Regions from separate parts of the Amycolatopsis sp. NPDC098790 genome, predicted to be linked through region 3. Evidence: riboswitches for the same ligand, from Rfam matches in the RefSeq annotation. Region 3 holds a riboswitch; each other region holds the start of a gene.
What was found. Region 3 has a riboswitch for S-adenosylmethionine ahead of ACIQWX_RS28365 (aminotransferase class V-fold PLP-dependent enzyme). Riboswitches for the same ligand answer to the same signal wherever they lie in the genome.

Region 1 (5,914 bases), 460 kb from region 3:
CCGGCGTGGTGGCCGTGCGCCGGGAAGTGCCGAGGTCGCCAAAAGGCCGGCCGTCTCCGGCGAACGCGCCAAGTGCGGCGTCCAGGGCCGCTGTAGCCTGACTAAGCGGCCGGTTCTAGGGGTCTGCCCATCGCTTCCCGGTTACGGCTTCAGCGACAAGCCGGCCGCGCCGGGGTGGGGGATCGAGCGGATATCCGACGCGTGGTGCGAGCTGATGGCCCGTCTCGGCTACCGGCGGTTCGGCGCCCAGGGCAGCGACTGGGGCACCAGCATCGCCACGAGCATCGGTCAACGGCAACCCGATCGGGTCGCCGGCATCCATCTCATGCCGCCGCTCGCACCGCCCGATCCGGCCACGTCGGACGACCTCACCGGTGCCGAGCGGGCGGCGCTCGCGACACTGCGGGAGGCGGACGAATGGGGCTCCGGATACTCGGCGCAGCAGTCGACCCGGCCGCAGACGGTCGGCTGCGGGCTGGTCGACTCGCCGGCCGCCCTCTGCGCCGGTGCCTCATCCGCCCGGCTGTACTGGGAAAGCCTCCGGCAGGTCAACGAATGGATCTCCGGGTCGGCCGGCGCGCCGGTGACCGTATCCACCGGCTGTTCGGTCTTCCCCAAGGAGCTGCAGCGCCCGTCTCGGCGGTGGGCGGAGCGCCGGTTCCCGAACATCCGGTACTGGAACGAGCCCGGCAAGAGCGGCCACTTCGCGGCGTTCGAGCAGCCGGCGTTGTTCGTCGACGAGGTCCGGTCATTCTTCCGGCTGGTCCGCTGATGGTCACCCGTGCTCGGTAAGCGGCTGGCTGAAGATCAACAAGTGCCCATCGGGTGTCCGTACGTTGAAGTCGCGCATCCCGTAGGGCCGGTCAGCCAGTGGCTCGACGATGTCGGCGCCGCGGGCGCGCAGCTCGTCGTGGCAGGAATCGACGTCGTCGACGACAACCGTCACCCTGGCCGGGCCGACGCTGCTTTCGGCGTACAGGTGGAACTCGGCGGTGTCGCGGATCACGGCCGCGTAGCTGGGTGGGGTCTCCCAGGTGAATATGGTGTCGAATCCGAGCGCGTCCGTGAAGTACGACCGCGCTGCCTGCACATCTCGGCACGGCAGCACGGGAATCGCCACCCGCATGACCATTCCGTCACCTTACCCGACTTTGGCTCAAGATCGCTGATCTTGGATAGGGTGCTGGTTGTTGAGCTGCGGTTTCGTCGTGTGAACGGCGAAAATCTGCGCACTAAGCGGCCGGTTCTAGGCTGTCTTTGTGGCGTATGTGCGCACGGTGAAGACGGCGTCGGGGGCCAGGGCGGTGCAGATCGTGCACTCCTCGCGTCGCGGGTCGCGGGACATCGAGCACATCGGCTCGGCGCATGACGATGCGGCGTTGGAGGCGCTCAAGGCGGTGGCGAGGCAGCGTCTGGCTGTGGGGCAGCCCGAGCTCGACTTCGGCCCGGACTTCGCGGCGTTGCAGGCCGGCAGTGGTGCTGGTGGTGGGCCGCTTGCGATCACGTCGTCGCGGACGGGGTACCTGTGGGACGCGCTCGGCCACGCCTACCAGCTGTTGGGTTCGAGGAGGCCGCTGGTGGTGACGAGGTGTTCCTATTACTGGTACTGGCACGGATCGTCGAGCCGATCAGCAAGCTGGACAGTCTGCGGGTGGTCGAGGAGGCAGGTTTCGACCCGCCGGCGTACGCGACCCTCAAGCGGCGTCTGCCCGCGTTCGCGGTTCCGTGAGCCCGGGTTCTCCAAAGGACGCCGCCTGGAGCCGCAGATCACGATCGAGCTGCTCACCGACGCAAGCGGGTTTCCGTTGATGGTCAACGCGTTCGAGGGCAACCGGGGCGAGACCACTACGATGCTGCCGACCATCCGTGCGTTCATGGATGCCCACCAGCTGGCTGATGTCACGGTCGTGGCCGACGCTGGCATGATCTCTGCGGAACAGGTCGCCAAGGCCGAGCAGGCCGTCGCCGGCAAGACCGCGGTCAAACGCAACCGGTTCATCCAGCTCACCGGCGCCACCAAGAGCGTCAACCGGACCCTGGAAGCCAAGGCACGCGCCCTTGCCGGCCTCAAAGGCTACGTCACCAACCTCCCGGACCTCACCGCCGAGTTCGTGATCGACGCCTACCACCGACTGTTCCACATCGAGAAGTCGTTTCGAATGTCTAAACACGACCTACGTGCGCGGCCGATCTACCACCACAAGCCGCTACCGCACCATCAACATCCAGGCCGGCGAGCACACCCTCACCGCAGTCGACCCGCTACCCGACGACCTCCGCGATGCCCTCACCCGCATCCACGACCGCGGTGCGCACTAATTTGAGCCAAGTCAGGTCCGTCTCCGGAGCGCGGCGACCGCTTGGCTCGCCGCTGTAGGCGGGCCAAGCGCGGTCGGTAGCCGGGCAGAAGTCGCGTGGCCGCCGACGTCCTACACGATCGCCCCAGCGCCCCAGCGCCCCAGCGCCCCAGCGCCCCAGCGCCCAGCGCCCCAGCGCCGGTCGAGCCCGTTGCCGGTGACCGGACTCGGGGCGAGCCGCACGGCCCGCCCCGAGCGTCGTCGGACGTCAGTAGCCGAGCGCCTCGTTCACCGCGGCGGCTGACGGCGGCACGATCGCCTTGGGGCCGAGGTGGTTCTCGACCGCGTCGAGGGTCTTGAGGCCGTCGCCGGTGATCAGGAGGACCGTCTCGGCGTCCGGGTCGAGCTTGCCCGTCTCGACGAGCTTCTTCGCCGTGGCCACGGTGACCCCGCCGGCCGTCTCGGTGAAGATGCCCTCGGTGCGGGCCAGCAGGCGGATGCCTTCGACGACCTCTTCGTCGGTGACGTCCTCGATCGCGCCGCCGGTGCGGTTGACGATGTCGAGCACGTACGGGCCGTCGGCCGGGTTGCCGATCGCCAGCGACTTGGCGATCGTGTCCGGCTTCACCGGCTGGACCACGTCCTGGCCGGCGCGGAACGCGGCCGACACCGGCGAGCAGCCGGTCGCCTGCGCGCCGAACACCTTGTACGGGCTGGCGTCCACGAGCCCGAGCTGTCCCAGCTCGCGGAAACCCTTGTCCACCTTCGTCAACTGGGAACCGGAGGCGATCGGCACGACGATCTGCGGCGGGATGCGCCAGCCGAGCTGCTCGGCGACCTCGAAGGCCAGCGTCTTCGAGCCCTCCGAGTAGTACGGCCGGACGTTCACGTTCACGAACGCCCACTTCGGGTGCTCACCGGCCAGCTCGGTGGCGAGGCGGTTGACGTCGTCGTAGTTGCCGTCGACGGCGATCAGGTCGCCGTCGTACACCGCGGTGGTGAGGATCTTGGCGCGCTCGAGGGTCTTCGGGATCAGCACGACCGACCGCCAGCCGGCGCGGGCCGCGGCGGCGGCCGTCGCGTTGGCCAGGTTGCCGGTCGACGGACACGCGAGCACCTCGAAGCCGAACTCGCGGGCCGCGGCCAGCGCGACGGCGACGACGCGGTCCTTGAACGAGTGCGTCGGGTTGCCGGTGTCGTCCTTGACCCACACGCGCTTGAGGCCGAGTTCTTTGGCCAGGCGGTCGGCGCGGATCAGCCGGGTCGCGCCGGGCTCGGTGTTCGGGATCTCTTCGACGTTGGACGGAACCGGGAGGAGCTTCTTGTAGCGCCAGATGTTCTTGGGGCCGGCCTCGATGTCTTCGCGGCGGACGCGGCCGAAGTCGTAGGCGACCTCGAGCGGCGAGAAGTCTTCGGCGGAGACGAACTCGGGGGCGAGCGGCTGCCGGTGGCCCTCTTCCTTCGACACCAGTTCGACGGCCGGTCCGAGGTCCGGGGTCTTGGTGGTGGAGGTCGTGCCGAGGGTTGCGGTCATCGCGAGGTTCCTTTCCTCATCTGCCCCGCCGAAGCGGGCCGGAATTGGCACCGTGGTCGTCAGCTACCCCGCGATCGCGGGATGACGGGCTGTACGCCGGTTGCCGGGGCTTCGTCGGGCCGTTCCCTCTGCCCCTCTGGATGAGCGGTATTCGGTTGTCGGGGCGCGCGAGTCAGCGCGCCGCCTCGTGGACACCGTACGACATGGCGGTCACGCCGTGCCACGGTGGCCGTCCGACATCACCGGAGCGGGCGCACGACACCGCAAGTGAGAGGATCCTCGGGTGACCGCGCAAGCCACCGCCCCCGCCCCGCTGCAGCTGGTGCTGGGCGAGGAAGAACTGCTGATCGAACGGGCCGTCCGCGAGACCCTCGCCGCGGCGCGCGCGATCGACGCCACGGCCGAGCTGACCCGGGTCCGGGTGTCGGATCTCACAGCCCCCGAGCTGGCCGAACTCGTCAGCCCGTCGCTGTTCAGCGAGGGTCGCGTGATCGTCCTGGAGTCGGCGCAGGACATCTCGCAGGAGCTGGCCGACGCCGTGGCGTCGTACCTGAAGGACCCCGCGGACGGCGTCGTGCTGGTCGTCGTGCACAACGGCGGTGGCCGCAGCAAGGCGGGCAAGTCGCTCCCCGCGGCGCTGAAGAAGGCCGGCGCCGAGGTCACGGAGTGCCCGAAACTGACCAAGCCGGCCGAGCGCGAGCAGTTCGTGCGGCACGAGATCCGCCGGGCGGGCGGCAAGATCGACCCGGCCGGGGTGGCCGCGCTGATCGACGCGGTGGGCTCCGACCTGCGTGAACTCTCCTCGGCGGCGAGCCAGCTGGTGGCCGACACGGGCGGCACGGTCGACGCCGACGCGGTCCGCCAGTACCACCGTGGCCGCGCCGACGTGACGGGCTTCGCGGTGGCGGAGAAGGCGGTGAGCGGCGACCGGTCGGCGGCGCTGGAGTCGCTGCGCTGGGCGATGCAGCTGGGCGTCCCGCACGTCCTGGTGGCCGACGCCCTGGCCGACGCGGTCCGCACGATCGCCCGCGTCTCGGGCGCGGGCCGCGGCAACCCGAACCAGATGGCCGGTGAACTGGGCATGCCGCCGTGGAAGATCCGCAAGGCCCAGGGCCAGTCGCGGGGCTGGAACCAGGACGGCCTGGCCACGGCGATGCGCGTCGTCGCGCGCCTGAACGCCGAGGTCAAGGGCGTGGCGGCCGACCCGGGCTACGCGCTGGAGCGCGCGGTCCTGGAGGTCGCGGCCGCCAAGGGCTGAACCCCGGGCACGAGAAAAGCCCCGGCCGAAGCCGGGGCCTTCCCAGAAATCAACCAGCTCAGAGCGCGTTGACGCGCTTGGCGAGCGCCGACTTCTTGTTGGCGGCCTGGTTGGCGTGGATGACGCCCTTCGAGACGGCCTTGTCCAGCTTCTGGGCGGCGTCGCGCTGCAGCTCGACGGCCTTGGCCTTGTCGCCGGCCTCGGCGGCTTCGCGGACCTTGCGGATCGCGGTCTTCACCGAGGACCGGATCGCCTGGTTGCGCTGACGCGCCTTCTCGTTCGTCGTGATGCGCTTGATCTGCGACTTGATGTTGGCCATAGGGCAACTCCTGTTTCACTCGGTGAGATCGCCGCCGCGCTGAAGTGGCCCCGCGAAAAGCGGGTTTCCTCCATGACGGAATGCCGCACGGGCAGCGAGCGACCACTTTAACAGCCGGGCCACGGGCGCCCGGCACCGGGAGTACGGTGGGCGACGGCAGTGCCTAGGGTTCCGTCGCCGGTCCGCGTACCCAGCCCGACACAACCAGGACCGGTGGGCCTGGTCCGAGCGGCACCATCGGCGGGCCCGGACGGCCGGTCGTTCATCTGACGGGGCAAAAGCCTGGAGGACCCGGTTTTCGCGCGCGCGAAAACCCGAAGGGGTCCCGTGAACGCCACCGCCTTGTCCCTCGTCCTCGTCGCCGCCGTCGTGCACGCCGCCTGGAACCTGGCGGCCAAGCGGATTTCCTCCGGTGGCACGCAGTTCGTCTGGCTCTACTACACCGTCGGCGCCGTCGTGCTGCTGCCGATCACGGTCGTGCAGCTCGTCGTCGAAGCGAACCGTCC
Region 2 (5,914 bases), on a different contig from region 3:
CGCCCAGCAGGAGGCGTTCCGCTGGCACATCGACCTCGCCAAGCGGCTGGACAAGCCGCTGATGATCCACGACCGCGAGGCCCACGACGACGTGCTGCGCATCCTGGCCGAAGAGAATGCGCCGAATGCCGTAATTTTCCATTGCTTTTCCGGGGACGCGGAAATGGCCCGGAAGTGCGTCGACGCGGGATACGTCCTTTCCTTCGCGGGAACGGTGACGTTCAAGAACGCGAAGGGGCTCCACGAGGCGGCCCGGCTCTGCCCGGCGGACCAGTACCTCGTCGAAACCGACGCGCCGTTTCTGACCCCCCACCCGTTCCGTGGGCGGCCGAACGAGCCGTTCGGCGCCGCTTACACCGTCCGTCACCTCGCGGCGCTCAGGGGCGAAGCTGTCCACGAAGTCGCCGAAGCGGTCCGGACCACCGCCGAGCGGGTCTACCGACTCCCCAGTGTCACAACGGGTTGAACGCATTGCGACATCGGGGTTCCTTGATCGTCCACCTGATGGAGTGACGGGGATCACGACACTCCGGGGGGTGTTTGCGCAACCCGCCGCGACCCGTTACTGTCCCGTGATCGTGCCGGTCGGGCCTGCGCTCAGCAGCTTCCGATCGTCACGCCCAGTCGTAGAGACGGCGCCCCCGACCGCCGTCTCGTGAAAGGGAACGATCCCCGGTGACAGGTAGCAGACAGGCTGGAGCGCGCTCCGCCGTCCTCGAACGCAGTTATTTCGAGGACACCGCGTATGGCCAGCTCGACTTCTCCGACGACCCGAACATCACGCAGCAGGACATCCTCGCCGCGCTCGGCCCGGACGCCGACGCGATGATGGCCGAGATCGACGTCGACGTCGACGAGCTGATCCGCCTCATCAACGCGGAGACGACGTACCTGCCGCCGATCGTCATCCCGGACGGCCTCGACGAGGACCGCACCGCTTCCCCCGAAGCGCGTCGCGCGGCTCTGGACGAGGGCCTCCGCCAGACCACCAAGGTCTGGAAGCGCCGCTTCCTCAAGGGCGCCGTCCTCAGCGTCATGATCAGCGTCGCCGGCGGCGGCGCGGCCGCGCTGGCGATGAACAAGAGCATCACCGTCGACGTCGACGGCCAGCAGACCACCGTGCACTCGTTCGGCGACACCGTCGGCGAGGTGCTGGAGGACGCGGGCCTGTCCGTGGGCGCGCACGACTCGCTCTCCCCGTCCCCGCAGGCGGAGGTCGGCGACGGCGGCGTCATCAAGCTCGAGCGCGGCCGCCAGCTGAAGATGATCGTCGACGGCGCGGAGCACACCTCCTGGGTCCGCGCGACCCACCTCGGCGACGCGCTGTCCCAGCTCGGCATGACCGCGATGGACAAGCCCGGCACGTGGATGTCGATGCCGAAGGACGGCGAGCTGCCCCTCCAGGGCGCGACCGTCGAGATCAAGACGATGAAGAACATCACCCTATACGACGGCGGAAACGCGCCGAAGCAGGTGAAGACGACCGCGGTCACGACGCAGGAGTTCCTGGGCGAGTACAAGCTCACCCTGGGCCCGGAGGACCAGGCCGAGGGCGGCCTGGACGTCAAGCTGACCGACGGCGCCGAGGTGCACATCAGCCGCACCGGCGTCTCGACGGTCGTTCAGAAGGAAGCCATCGACCCGCCCGAGCAGCGCGTCGACGACCCGGACCTCGCCAAGGGCAAGACCTCGGTCGAGGACCCCGGCACGCCGGGTGAGAAGGAAGTGACCTACAAGGTCACGCAGAAGAACGGCAAAGAGGTCGGCCGGGAGAGCATCTCCGAGAAGGTCATCACCCAGCCGAAGCCGAAGATCGTCCACGTCGGCACCAAGCAGGCCCCGACGCCGGCGATCGGCGACGGGTCGGCGTGGGACCGCATCGCGCAGTGCGAGTCGGGCGGCAACTGGGCCATCAACACGGGCAACGGCTACTACGGCGGCCTCCAGTTCGACAAGCGCACGTGGGACGCCTACGGCGGCGACCAGTACGCGAACCTGCCGAACCAGGCGTCGCGTGAGCAGCAGATCGCGGTGGCGGAGAAGGTCCGCGACGCTCGCGGCGGCTACAGCGCCTGGCCGGTCTGCGGCAAGAAGGCCTGAGTTTCGCTTCGGAACGGCCCCCGTCCTTCGTGGACGGGGGCCGTTTCGCGTGCGCGAGGGACCTCATCGGTAAGCTCTGCCGGTGGTTGAACTGCTGGGACCTGCCGAGATCCGCGGGCTGGCGGCCGAGCTCGACGTGCGGCCGACCAAGAAGCTCGGGCAGAACTTCGTGCACGATCCCAACACCGTCCGGCGGATCGTCGAGCTGGCGAACGTCACCGAAGGCGACGTCGTCCTCGAGGTCGGGCCCGGGCTCGGTTCGCTCACCCTCGGGCTGCTGGCCACCGGTGCGCACGTCGTCGCCGTCGAGATCGATCCCAAGCTCGCCGAACGGCTGCCCAAGACCGTCGCCGAACGCGGCCCCGAAGCCGCGGACCGGCTGACCGTCGTCGGGGCCGATGCCCTGCGCGTCACGCGCGAGCAGCTCGGCGAGCCGACCGCGCTCGTCGCCAACCTGCCCTACAACGTCGCCGTCCCCGTCGTGCTGCACCTGCTCGCCGAGGTGCCCTCCCTGCGCACCGGCCTCGTGATGGTCCAGACCGAGGTCGCCGACCGGATGGCCGCCGGCCCCGGCAGCCGGATCTACGGCGTCCCCAGCGTCAAGCTCGCGTGGTACGGCCCGGCGCGCAAGGTCGCCCCCGTGCCGCGGTCGGTGTTCTGGCCGGTGCCCAACGTCGATTCGGCGCTCGTCGCCTTCGAACGCGGTGACGCTCCGGCGTCGGACGACCGCGATCGGCTCTTCGGCCTCGTCGACGCCGCCTTCTCACAGCGCAGGAAGACCCTCCGCGCCGCGCTCGCCGGCTGGGCGGGCTCCGCCGAGCGGGCCGGGGAACTGCTCACGGCCGCCGGGATCGACCCGAAGACCCGCGGCGAGCAGCTGGACGTGCACGACTTCGCCCGGATCGCCGCCGTCCGTTAGCAGGTCCACAGTGGAAGTCAACGCCGCCGGGTGAAAATACGCCTCTTGCCGCGTGATCTCGCGATTCGGACACCGCCACTCGTGTGATCTGGGCCAACGGGCTTGCGTTCGCTCCTCGGGATCGGTTTTACTCAGTACGTCCATCCCGAGCGACTGAGAGACCTGGCTCGCCGAAGTCGCAGCAACCACCCTCCGCAGGGCAGGTGCTACCGCCAGGACCGATGGAGGCCGTTTCCGATGAAGAGGGTAGCCCGCCCCCTGCTCCTGACCAGGCGTCGCGTTGTCGACGAAGGCCGCCGCTCCGTGACCGCATGTCGACGCTCCCACTGAGCTTGTCGTAGCCGGTCCACCTCTTCTTCACGCACCGTCCAGTTAGGACGGACTCTGCTTGCGGCCGGGCGCCTCCGAGTGAGCGCGCCCCGTTTTCTGGAGCCTTCGTGATCACCGTCGAAAACCTGTCCAAAACCTTTGCCACCAACGGAAATTCGGTCGTCGCCCTGCGGGACGTGAGTGTCGACGTCCAGGCCGGCTCGCTCTTCGGCGTGGTCGGCCCCGCCGGTTCGGGCAAGTCCGTCCTGGCCCGCTGCATCGCGCTGCAGGAGCGGCCCGACCGCGGCGTCGTCCGCCTCGACGGCCTGAACACCGGCACCCTCGACGGCCGCCGCCTCCGGGAAATCCGCCGTCAGCTGGGCGTCGTCTCGACGAAGCCGGAGCTGATCGCCGAGCGCACGATCGCCGGCAACATCGCCTCCCCGCTCGAGCAGCTCGGCATCGACGGCCCGCAGCGCCGCAGCCGCGTCGGCTCGCTGCTCGACCTCGTCGGCCTGACGCAGCGCGCGACGCAGCGTCCCGGCGAGCTGTCGGAGGGTCAGCTCCGCCGCGTCGCGGTCGCGAAGGCCCTCGCGGCGGCGCCGGCCGTGCTCCTGGCCGACGACCCGACGGCCGGCGTCGACCCGGAGGAGGCCGGCTCGGTCCTCACCGTCCTCGACCGCGCCCGCGCCGAGCTGGGCACGACCGTCGTGATCACTACGCCGGACGCCGGCGTGGTCCGCCGGGTCTGCGACGACGTCGCGGTGCTCGAAGACGGCACGGTCATCGAGCGCGGCACGGTGCTCGACCTGATCTCGAACCCGGCGAGCCGCACCGCGCAGGCGCTGCTGCCGGCCATCGAGACCACCCGCGCGCAGTCGTCGCGCTACGACCGCTCGGTCGACGTCGTGCTGGTCGGCTTCGCGTCGGTCGGCGCGCTGCTGCCCGAGGCCGCGGGCCGCTTCGACGTCGAGTTCGCCACCATCGGCGGCGGCCTGACCCGCATCGGCGACACCCCGGTCGGCCGCTTCCGCCTGGGCGTCCGCGGCGAGCGCGCCGACGCGGCGCTGGCGTGGGTCGCCGAGCGCGGCGGCCACGTGACGCACACCGCGCGCGGCCCGCAGGGCGTCGCGGCCGCCTGATCCAAGCGCCCCAATGTGGCCTTGGTTGCGTCTGACGCACCCAAGGGGCCCTTCGGTGCGTCAGACGCACCGAAGGCCACATTGGGGCGTTTTCGCGGGCACGTAGGCTGGTCGGGTGCTCGCCGTAGTTCCGCCTCCAGTCACCGTCCGGGTCCCGGCCAAGGTCAACCTGCACCTGGCGGTCGGCGACCTGCGCGAAGACGGTTACCACGAGCTGGTGACCGTGTTCCAGGCCCTGTCGCTGACCGACGAGGTGACCGTCGCCGTCACCGAAGAGCCGGGCCTGGAGATCTACGGCGAGGGCGAGGGCTCGGTCCCGACCGGTCCCGAAAACCTGGCCTGGCGCGCGGTCGAAGCGCTGTCCGCGCACGCCGGGCGGACCGGCGACCCGAAGGTCCGCGTGGTGCTGCGCAAGGGCATCCCGGTCGCGGGCGGCATGGCGGGCGGCAGCGCCGACGCGGCGGCGACGCTCGTCGGGCTGGCGAGCCTGTGGAACCTCGACGTCACGCGCGACGAGCTCGCGGAAATCGCCGCCGGCCTGGGCAGCGATGTCCCCTTCGCGCTTTACGGCGGCACGGCGCTGGGTACCGGACGCGGAGAACGGCTCGTCCCGGTGCTGTCGCGGCACACCTTCCACTGGGTGCTGGCCTTCGACGAGCAGGGCCTGTCGACGCCGAAGGTGTTCGGCGAGCTCGACCGGCTGCGCGTGGACGGCAACCCGCCGCGGATCGGCTCGCACACCCCGGTCGTCGAGGCGCTGGCCTCGGGCGACCCGCGTCAGCTGGCGCTGCTGCTGGGCAACGACCTCCAGGCGGCGGCGGTTTCGCTGCGGCCGGGCCTGCGCCGCACGCTGCGCGCGGGCGTCAACGCGGGTGCGCTCGCCGGCACGGTCTCCGGTTCCGGCCCGACGTGCGCGTTCCTGTGCGAAGACGCGCAGTCCGCGGTCGAGGTCGCCGCCGAGCTGTCGGGCGCGGGGGTGTGCCGCACGGTCCGGGTGGCGCACGGCCCGGTGCCCGGCGCCCGCGTCGTCGGCGGTGACGACGCGCCGCGGCCGGCGCCGCCGCGCGTGCACGCCTGATCGTCCACGTTTGATTGTCCACTGTGGACTTCTGTTGATGGGGAAAGGATCCGGATGGCCAACCTGGTCAACCTGGAGGCGGTGAGCAAGTCCTACGGGGTTCGCCCGCTCCTGGACGGCGTGTCGCTGGGTGTCGCGGCCGGGCAGCGCATCGGCGTCGTCGGCCTCAACGGCGGCGGCAAGACGACCCTGCTGGAAGTCCTTTCCGGACTCGCCGAGCCGGATTCCGGGCGGGTGAGCCAGGTTCGCGACCTGCGGATGGCGGTCGTCACCCAGCGCACCGAGCTGCCGGAGGACAGCACGGTCGGCGACGTCGTCCTCGAACGCTACGGCGCCGAGCACGAATGGGCGGCCGATGCCCGCGTC
Region 3 (5,914 bases):
TCGTGGCCGGGCAGGCGCGCATCGGCCGACCGATTCGTTCGCCGGCGCGCGAGCTGTCCGCGACTGCCGCGAGTTGCCTGGCCGAGCCCGCTAACTTCCCGCCGGGCGTACGACCCGCCGACTCCTGCGCACCGCCTTGGGCTGCGCGTTGTCCGATGCTTGTCCGCTTGCCGCACCCACCTGGTGATCTTTTCCCGCGAGGGTGATCTTCCGCGTCCGCAATCTTCCCCATGATCCCCCTTTTGGCCTACTCTGCGCCCCTATCGGGTTAGTTCGAATGGGTGAGCGTCAGGCCAAAGGGGTACGCACAGTGACAATGCTTCGCAGGACCGCGCTCGCCCTGGGAATGGCCGCGGTCCTCGGCCTGCTCGGCGCGCCGGCCTCGACCGCCGACGTGGCTCCGTTCCCGGTGCTCGCCCTGCCGTTCGAGGCCGGCCAGCAGGTCTACTCGGCCGGCATCCACTCCGACGACGGCGGCACCGGCGTCAAGAACGCCATCGACTTCAGCCCGGCCGACCGGACCGTCCGCGCGCCGCTGGCGGGGACCGTTCACCTGCAGCACTGCCCCGGCGGCGACTGGGTCACCGTCGACCACGCCGGCGGCTGGCGGACCGGCTACTACCACCTGGAGGGCATCGCGGTCACCGACGGTGAGCACGTCGAAGCCGGGACCGTCCTCGGGTCGACCGGCAACGCGCTCCCGTGCGGCGGCAGCAGCACCGGCGCCCACGTGCACTTCACCCTCTGGACCGTGAGCGGGGCCGCCGAACCCGTCGACGGCAAGACCATCGGCGGCTGGCGCTTCACCGCGGGAGCCGAGCAGTACGCGGGCACGGCTACGCACCTCGCGGACAACGCCGTGACGCAGCTCCCGGGGCGGTTTCGCGCGAAGCTCTGAGACCTCACGGTGTGTGAGCGGCGTCTCAGAATGTGAGGCGGGGGTTGGCCGCCGGGCGCGTTCTCGGTTACCTTCGGGCTCAGGTCATGAGTGCCAGCGCGAAGCCCCGGCTTGCTGGCCGGCAACCCTCCTACCGCGGTGGGGTGCCCCGGGTGAAGACCGGGCCGGTCGCGCCGTGCGACGGGCAAGCGCGGGCCCCTCGCCGGGGTCCCCCGGACCGCCGAGGAGGCACCGATGACTCTCGCCATCGACCGCACCAGCACCACCACCGCTCTGGCCGACGCCGGCACGCTCGCCCCGGCCGCCCGCGCCGCCGCCGGAACCGCGCCCGTCGCCCTCGCCGCCGAACCGGCCGCCCCTATCGCGGAAACCCTTGTCAAGCAAGCCATCCCGACCGTCGCCGGCGCCGCCCTGCGCGTCCCGCTCGTCACCGGCGAGACCATCGGCTACGCCAACCTCGACCACGCCGCGAGCGCCCCCTGTCTCGACGCCGTCCGCGCCAAGGTCGACGAGTTCCTGCCCTGGTACGCCAGCGTCCACCGCGGCGCCGGCTTCGCGTCGCAGGTCTCCACCAAGCTCTACGAGCGCACCCGCGACGTCCTCCGCCGCTTCGTCGGCGCGCGCCGCACCGACACCGTCGTCTTCACCCGCAACACCACCGACTCCTTCAACCTGCTCGCCCGCAGCCTGCCCCGGCACACCACGGTGATCGTCTTCGACACCGAGCACCACGCCGCGCTGCTGCCGTGGCAGGGCCCGAACGTCCGGCGGATCCCGACCCCGCGCACCCGGCTCGCGGCAGTGTCCGCTGTGGACGAAGCGCTCGCGGATTCCCCGCAGGGGCCGCGATTGGTCGTCGTCACCGGAGCGTCCAACGTGACCGGTGAGCTGCTCCCGGTCGCCGAAATCGCCGCTGTGGCGCGGAAGCACGGCGCCCGCATCGCGCTCGACGCCGCCCAGCTCGCCCCGCACCGCCGGATCTCGATCAAGGAACTGGACGTCGACTACGTCGCGCTGTCCGGCCACAAGCTCTACGCGCCCTTCGGTGCCGGTGCGCTGATCGGCCGCGCCGACTGGCTGCGCGCCGCCCGGCCGTACCTCGCCGGCGGTGGCGCGACCAAGCTCGTCACCGAGGACGCCGTCGTCTGGAACACCGGGCCCGAGCGCCACGAAGCCGGCTCGCCCAACACCGTCGGCGTGTACGCGCTCGGCGTCGCGTGCGAGACCCTCGCCGAGAACTGGGCCGCGGTCGAAGACCACGAGCAGGCCCTGCTCACCCGGCTGCGCAAGGGACTCGAAGGCATCCCGGGCTGCGCCGAGCTGCGGCTGTTCGACGCGCCGGTCGACCGGGTCGGCACGGTCAGCTTCGTCGTCGACGGCTTCGACCCGGGCTGGGTCGCCGCGGTGCTGTCGGCCGAGTACGGCATCGGCGTCCGCGACGGCGCCTTCTGCGCCCACGTCGCGGCCAAGCGCCTCATCGGCGTCACCGGCGGCGACGGGCAGCAGGCGATCCGCGTCAGCCTCGGCCTGGGCAGCACGGAGGAGCACGTCGACCGCGTGGTCCGGGCACTGCGCCAGATCGTCGCGCGCGGCGCCCGCTGGGAGTACGCGAAGGTGGACGGCCGCTGGGCTCCGGTCGGCGACCCGCGGGAGCTGCCGCCGTTCTGCTGAGCACTAGCCTGGTGCGATGGGGAGAGGGCAGCGTTTCTGGTTCCCGCTGGCACTGCTCGGGCTGGCGCAGATCGGCATGGCGGCGGTGCAGCTGCTCGCCCGGCGGAGTCCGGCCGAGGGCCAGTTCGTCAACATCGTCTCGCTCCCGATGAGCCAGGAGAACCTGCACGCGACCGCCGACATCGGCCGCGGGCAGTTCCTGACGCCGGACCCCTTTTACGCGCCGGGCGCCGGCCTGCCGACCGGCCCGGTCTGGCTCGTCACGCTCGGCGTGGTGCTGCTCGGCACGGCGATCTGGTACGCGGTCGCCGCCCGGCCGGTCCGGACCGGGTGGTTCGTCCTCGGCACGGCCGGCGCGCTCGTCGCCGTCCCGCTGCTCGACCTGGTCGGGTCGTGGCAGTTCCGGCTCGGCGACGGGCTGCGCGGACCGCTGCTGGCCACCCTCGGCCTGCTGGTGCTCGCCGCGTACGAGCGCAGCAAGCTCGTCCTGCTCACCGCGGCGGGGTTCGCGGTCATCGCGGTGGTGCTCTCGGCGGACCTGGTGGGCGTGCTGCTGTCGGCGGTCGTCCTGCTCGCCGCGGCGTTCGCGGTCCTGCTGCGCCGGGCACCCGATACCCTGCGGTGATGGGGAAAGCACGCCGGTCCTGGTTCCCGTTGGCGGCGCTGGGGTTCGCCCTGCTGGTGATGGTGGCGGTCGAGCTGCTGCCGGCGGAAGGCAACTTCGGGTTCGTCGCCGGACGGGGGTACGAGCTGAGCCAGAGCCTGTCCGGCCTCGGCACCGGCGAGGTGTCCGGCACGGGGCTGCCCGACAACCAGCTCTCGGGCGTCGCCATCGCCACCGCGGTCGACGTGGTCCCGTCGGCGAGGCTCGGCTGGCTCGCCGGCCTCGCCTGCGTGGTGCTCGCCGTGGCCGGCTGGTACTGGCTGTCCCTGCGCCGGGCCGGGACGCCGCCGCGGCCGGTCCGCTTCGTGCTCGGCACCCTGGGCGCGCTGGCGGCCGTCCCGCTGCTCGACCTGGTCGGCGCGCTGGAGCTGCGGCTGCCCGGGGACGTGCGCGGCCCGCTGCTGGCCGCGCTCGGTCTCCTGGTGCTCGCCGCCTACGAACGCAGCTGGTTCCTCGTGGCCGTCGACGCCGTGTTCCTCCTGGTCGCGGTGGTTTTCCCGGCCCCGGCGGCCGGTGCGCTCGTGGCCGCGGGCCTGCTGTTCGCCGCCGCGTTCGCGGTGCTCCTGCGCGGGCCGGTCACCGCCGCCGACGCGGCTTGACCAGCACCGTGGAGAATGGAGTGGTGAGCACCGAGCCCAGCCACTCCGAACCCGACACCGAACCCGACGCCGCCGAGGTCGCGCCCGAGACCGTGCAGGAGACGCCGGAAGAGCCCGCGAAGCCGCTGCCGAAGCGCCGCGTGGGCTGGGTGTTCGCCGTCGCCGTCGTGTTCTGGGCGATCGACCTGGTGACGAAGAACCTGGTCGTGGCCAACCTGGAGGGCAAGGAGCCGGTCAAGATCCTCGGCGGGCTCGTCTACCTGCAGGTGATCCGCAACCCCGGTGCCGCGTTCTCGATGGCCACCGGCATGACGTGGGTGCTCGCGCTGGTCGCGCTGGCCGTCGTCATCGCGATCGTCTGGCTGTCGCGGCGGTTGCGCTCGATCGGCTGGGCCATCGGCCTCGGCCTGGTGCTCGCCGGCGCCACCGGCAACCTCACCGACCGCATCTTCCGCGCGCCCGGCGGGCTGCAGGGCCACGTCGTCGACTTCATCTCGGCGTTCGCCCCGAACGGCAAGGGCTTCGCGATCTTCAACATCGCCGACTCGGCCATCTGCGTCGGCGGCGCGCTGATCGTGCTGCTTTCCCTGCTGGGCAAGGACTACGACGGCACGTCGACCAAGGACAAGAAGAAGGTCGAGAAGACGCGGGAGGAGCAGGCGTGAGCTCGCGGATGCTCCCGGTGCCCGACGGGCTCGACGGGATGCGGGTCGACGCCGGCCTCGCCAAGCTGCTCGGCCTGTCCCGCACAGTCGTCGCGGAGCTGGCCGAATCCGGCGACGTGCTGCTCGACGGCCGTCCCGCCGGCAAGTCCGACCGGCTTTCCGGGGGCGGCCTGCTGGAGATCACGCTGCCGGAGCCGGCGAACCCGGTCGAGGTCGTCGCCGAGCCGGTCGAAGGCATGCGGATCCTCCACGACGACGACGACATCGTGGTGATTTCGAAGCCCGTCGGCGTCGCCGTGCACCCGAGCCCGGGCTGGACCGGCCCGACGGTCGTCGGCGGTCTCGCCGCGGCCGGTCTGCGCATCGCGACGTCGGGCGCGGCCGAGCGCCAGGGCGTCGTGCACCGGCTCGACGCCGGCACCACCGGCGTGATGGTCGTGGCCAAGAGCGAGCACGCGTACACCGTGCTGAAGCGCGCGTTCAAGGAACGCACGGTCGACAAGGGTTACCACGCGATCGTCCAGGGCCACCCCGACCCGACGCGCGGCACGATCGACGCCCCGATCGACCGCCACCCGCGTCACGACTACAAGTTCGCGGTCGTCCAGGGCGGCCGCCCGAGCGTCACGCACTACGAGGTCGTCGAGGCGTTCCGGGCGGCGTCGCTGGCGCACATCAAGCTGGAAACCGGGCGCACGCACCAGATCCGCGTCCACTTTTCGGCGCTGCGCCACCCCTGCGTCGGCGACCTGACGTACGGCGCGGACCCGGTACTGGCCCGGCACCTCGGCCTGAGCCGCCAGTGGCTGCACGCGAAGACGCTCGCCTTCGCGCACCCGGCGGACGGCCGCTGGGTCGAGTTCGAGTCCGAGTACCCGGACGACTTGGCGAAGGCGCTGGAGATCCTGCGGGACGAGAGCTACTAGTCCTCGATCGACCAGGTCAGCGTGCGCTCGTCCGGCTCCGGCCGCGGGCTCCAGCGCACCGAGACCACCCGCGTCGCGTCCGGCAGCACATAGACCGTGTGCCCGCCCAGGGTTTCTCCTGGCTTGACGCCGATCTTGTGCGGCGGCCGCGACGTCAGCGACACCGGCGCCTTGCCGATCGCGGCGCCGTCGGCGGCGAGCAGCTCGAGGTAGTTGTCCGGCAGCGAGGCGAACGGGATCGACCCGCGGTTGGTGATCTCGGTGTGTACGACGACCGCGCGTTCGCCCGCCTCCAGGCGGTAGCCCGCCGCGCTGAAGAGGTAGTCCGCGGGGTCCTGGACCTCCAGCAGCTGCACCGTCAGCTGCTCGCCCTCCAGGCCCTGGGTCTCCATGACCTCACCGAGCTTGCCCTTCTTGCCACCGCCGGCCGGGCGGGCGGGCTCGTCGCCGCGGGCCCACGACGCCGTTTGAGGGAGGCCCCACGTGCTCAC

Region 1: linked by a shared signal. The riboswitch ahead of thrC (threonine synthase) and the one ahead of ACIQWX_RS28365 (aminotransferase class V-fold PLP-dependent enzyme) in region 3 are both predicted to bind S-adenosylmethionine.
Region 2: linked by a shared signal. The riboswitch ahead of ACIQWX_RS11545 (methionine ABC transporter ATP-binding protein) and the one ahead of ACIQWX_RS28365 (aminotransferase class V-fold PLP-dependent enzyme) in region 3 are both predicted to bind S-adenosylmethionine.

The regions. Positions count from the first base shown of each region.
Region 1 covers NZ_JBIWAI010000003.1:213,278-219,191, forward strand. The annotation lists gene ACIQWX_RS26440 (alpha/beta fold hydrolase) at 1-772, shown strand, start outside; gene ACIQWX_RS26445 (VOC family protein) at 776-1,132, opposite strand; partial or broken gene ACIQWX_RS26450 (transposase) at 1,461-2,319, shown strand; gene thrC (threonine synthase) at 2,566-3,831, opposite strand; SAM riboswitch class I at 3,845-3,978, opposite strand; gene holA (DNA polymerase III subunit delta) at 4,115-5,089, shown strand; gene rpsT (30S ribosomal protein S20) at 5,148-5,408, opposite strand; gene ACIQWX_RS26470 (DMT family transporter) at 5,736-5,914, shown strand, end outside.
Region 2 covers NZ_JBIWAI010000001.1:2,292,780-2,298,693, forward strand. The annotation lists gene ACIQWX_RS11530 (TatD family hydrolase) at 1-466, shown strand, start outside; gene ACIQWX_RS11535 (transglycosylase family protein) at 676-2,100, shown strand; gene rsmA (16S rRNA (adenine(1518)-N(6)/adenine(1519)-N(6))-dimethyltransferase RsmA) at 2,183-3,019, shown strand; SAM riboswitch class I at 3,157-3,247, shown strand; gene ACIQWX_RS11545 (methionine ABC transporter ATP-binding protein) at 3,457-4,470, shown strand; gene ACIQWX_RS11550 (4-(cytidine 5'-diphospho)-2-C-methyl-D-erythritol kinase) at 4,586-5,548, shown strand; gene ACIQWX_RS11555 (ABC-F family ATP-binding cassette domain-containing protein) at 5,603-5,914, shown strand, end outside.
Region 3 covers NZ_JBIWAI010000003.1:677,652-683,565, forward strand. The annotation lists gene ACIQWX_RS28360 (M23 family metallopeptidase) at 317-898, shown strand; SAM riboswitch class IV at 981-1,095, shown strand; gene ACIQWX_RS28365 (aminotransferase class V-fold PLP-dependent enzyme) at 1,133-2,569, shown strand; gene ACIQWX_RS28370 (hypothetical protein) at 2,586-3,194, shown strand; gene ACIQWX_RS28375 (hypothetical protein) at 3,194-3,832, shown strand; gene lspA (signal peptidase II) at 3,829-4,497, shown strand; gene ACIQWX_RS28385 (RluA family pseudouridine synthase) at 4,494-5,423, shown strand; gene ACIQWX_RS28390 (AsnC family transcriptional regulator) at 5,420-5,914, opposite strand, start outside.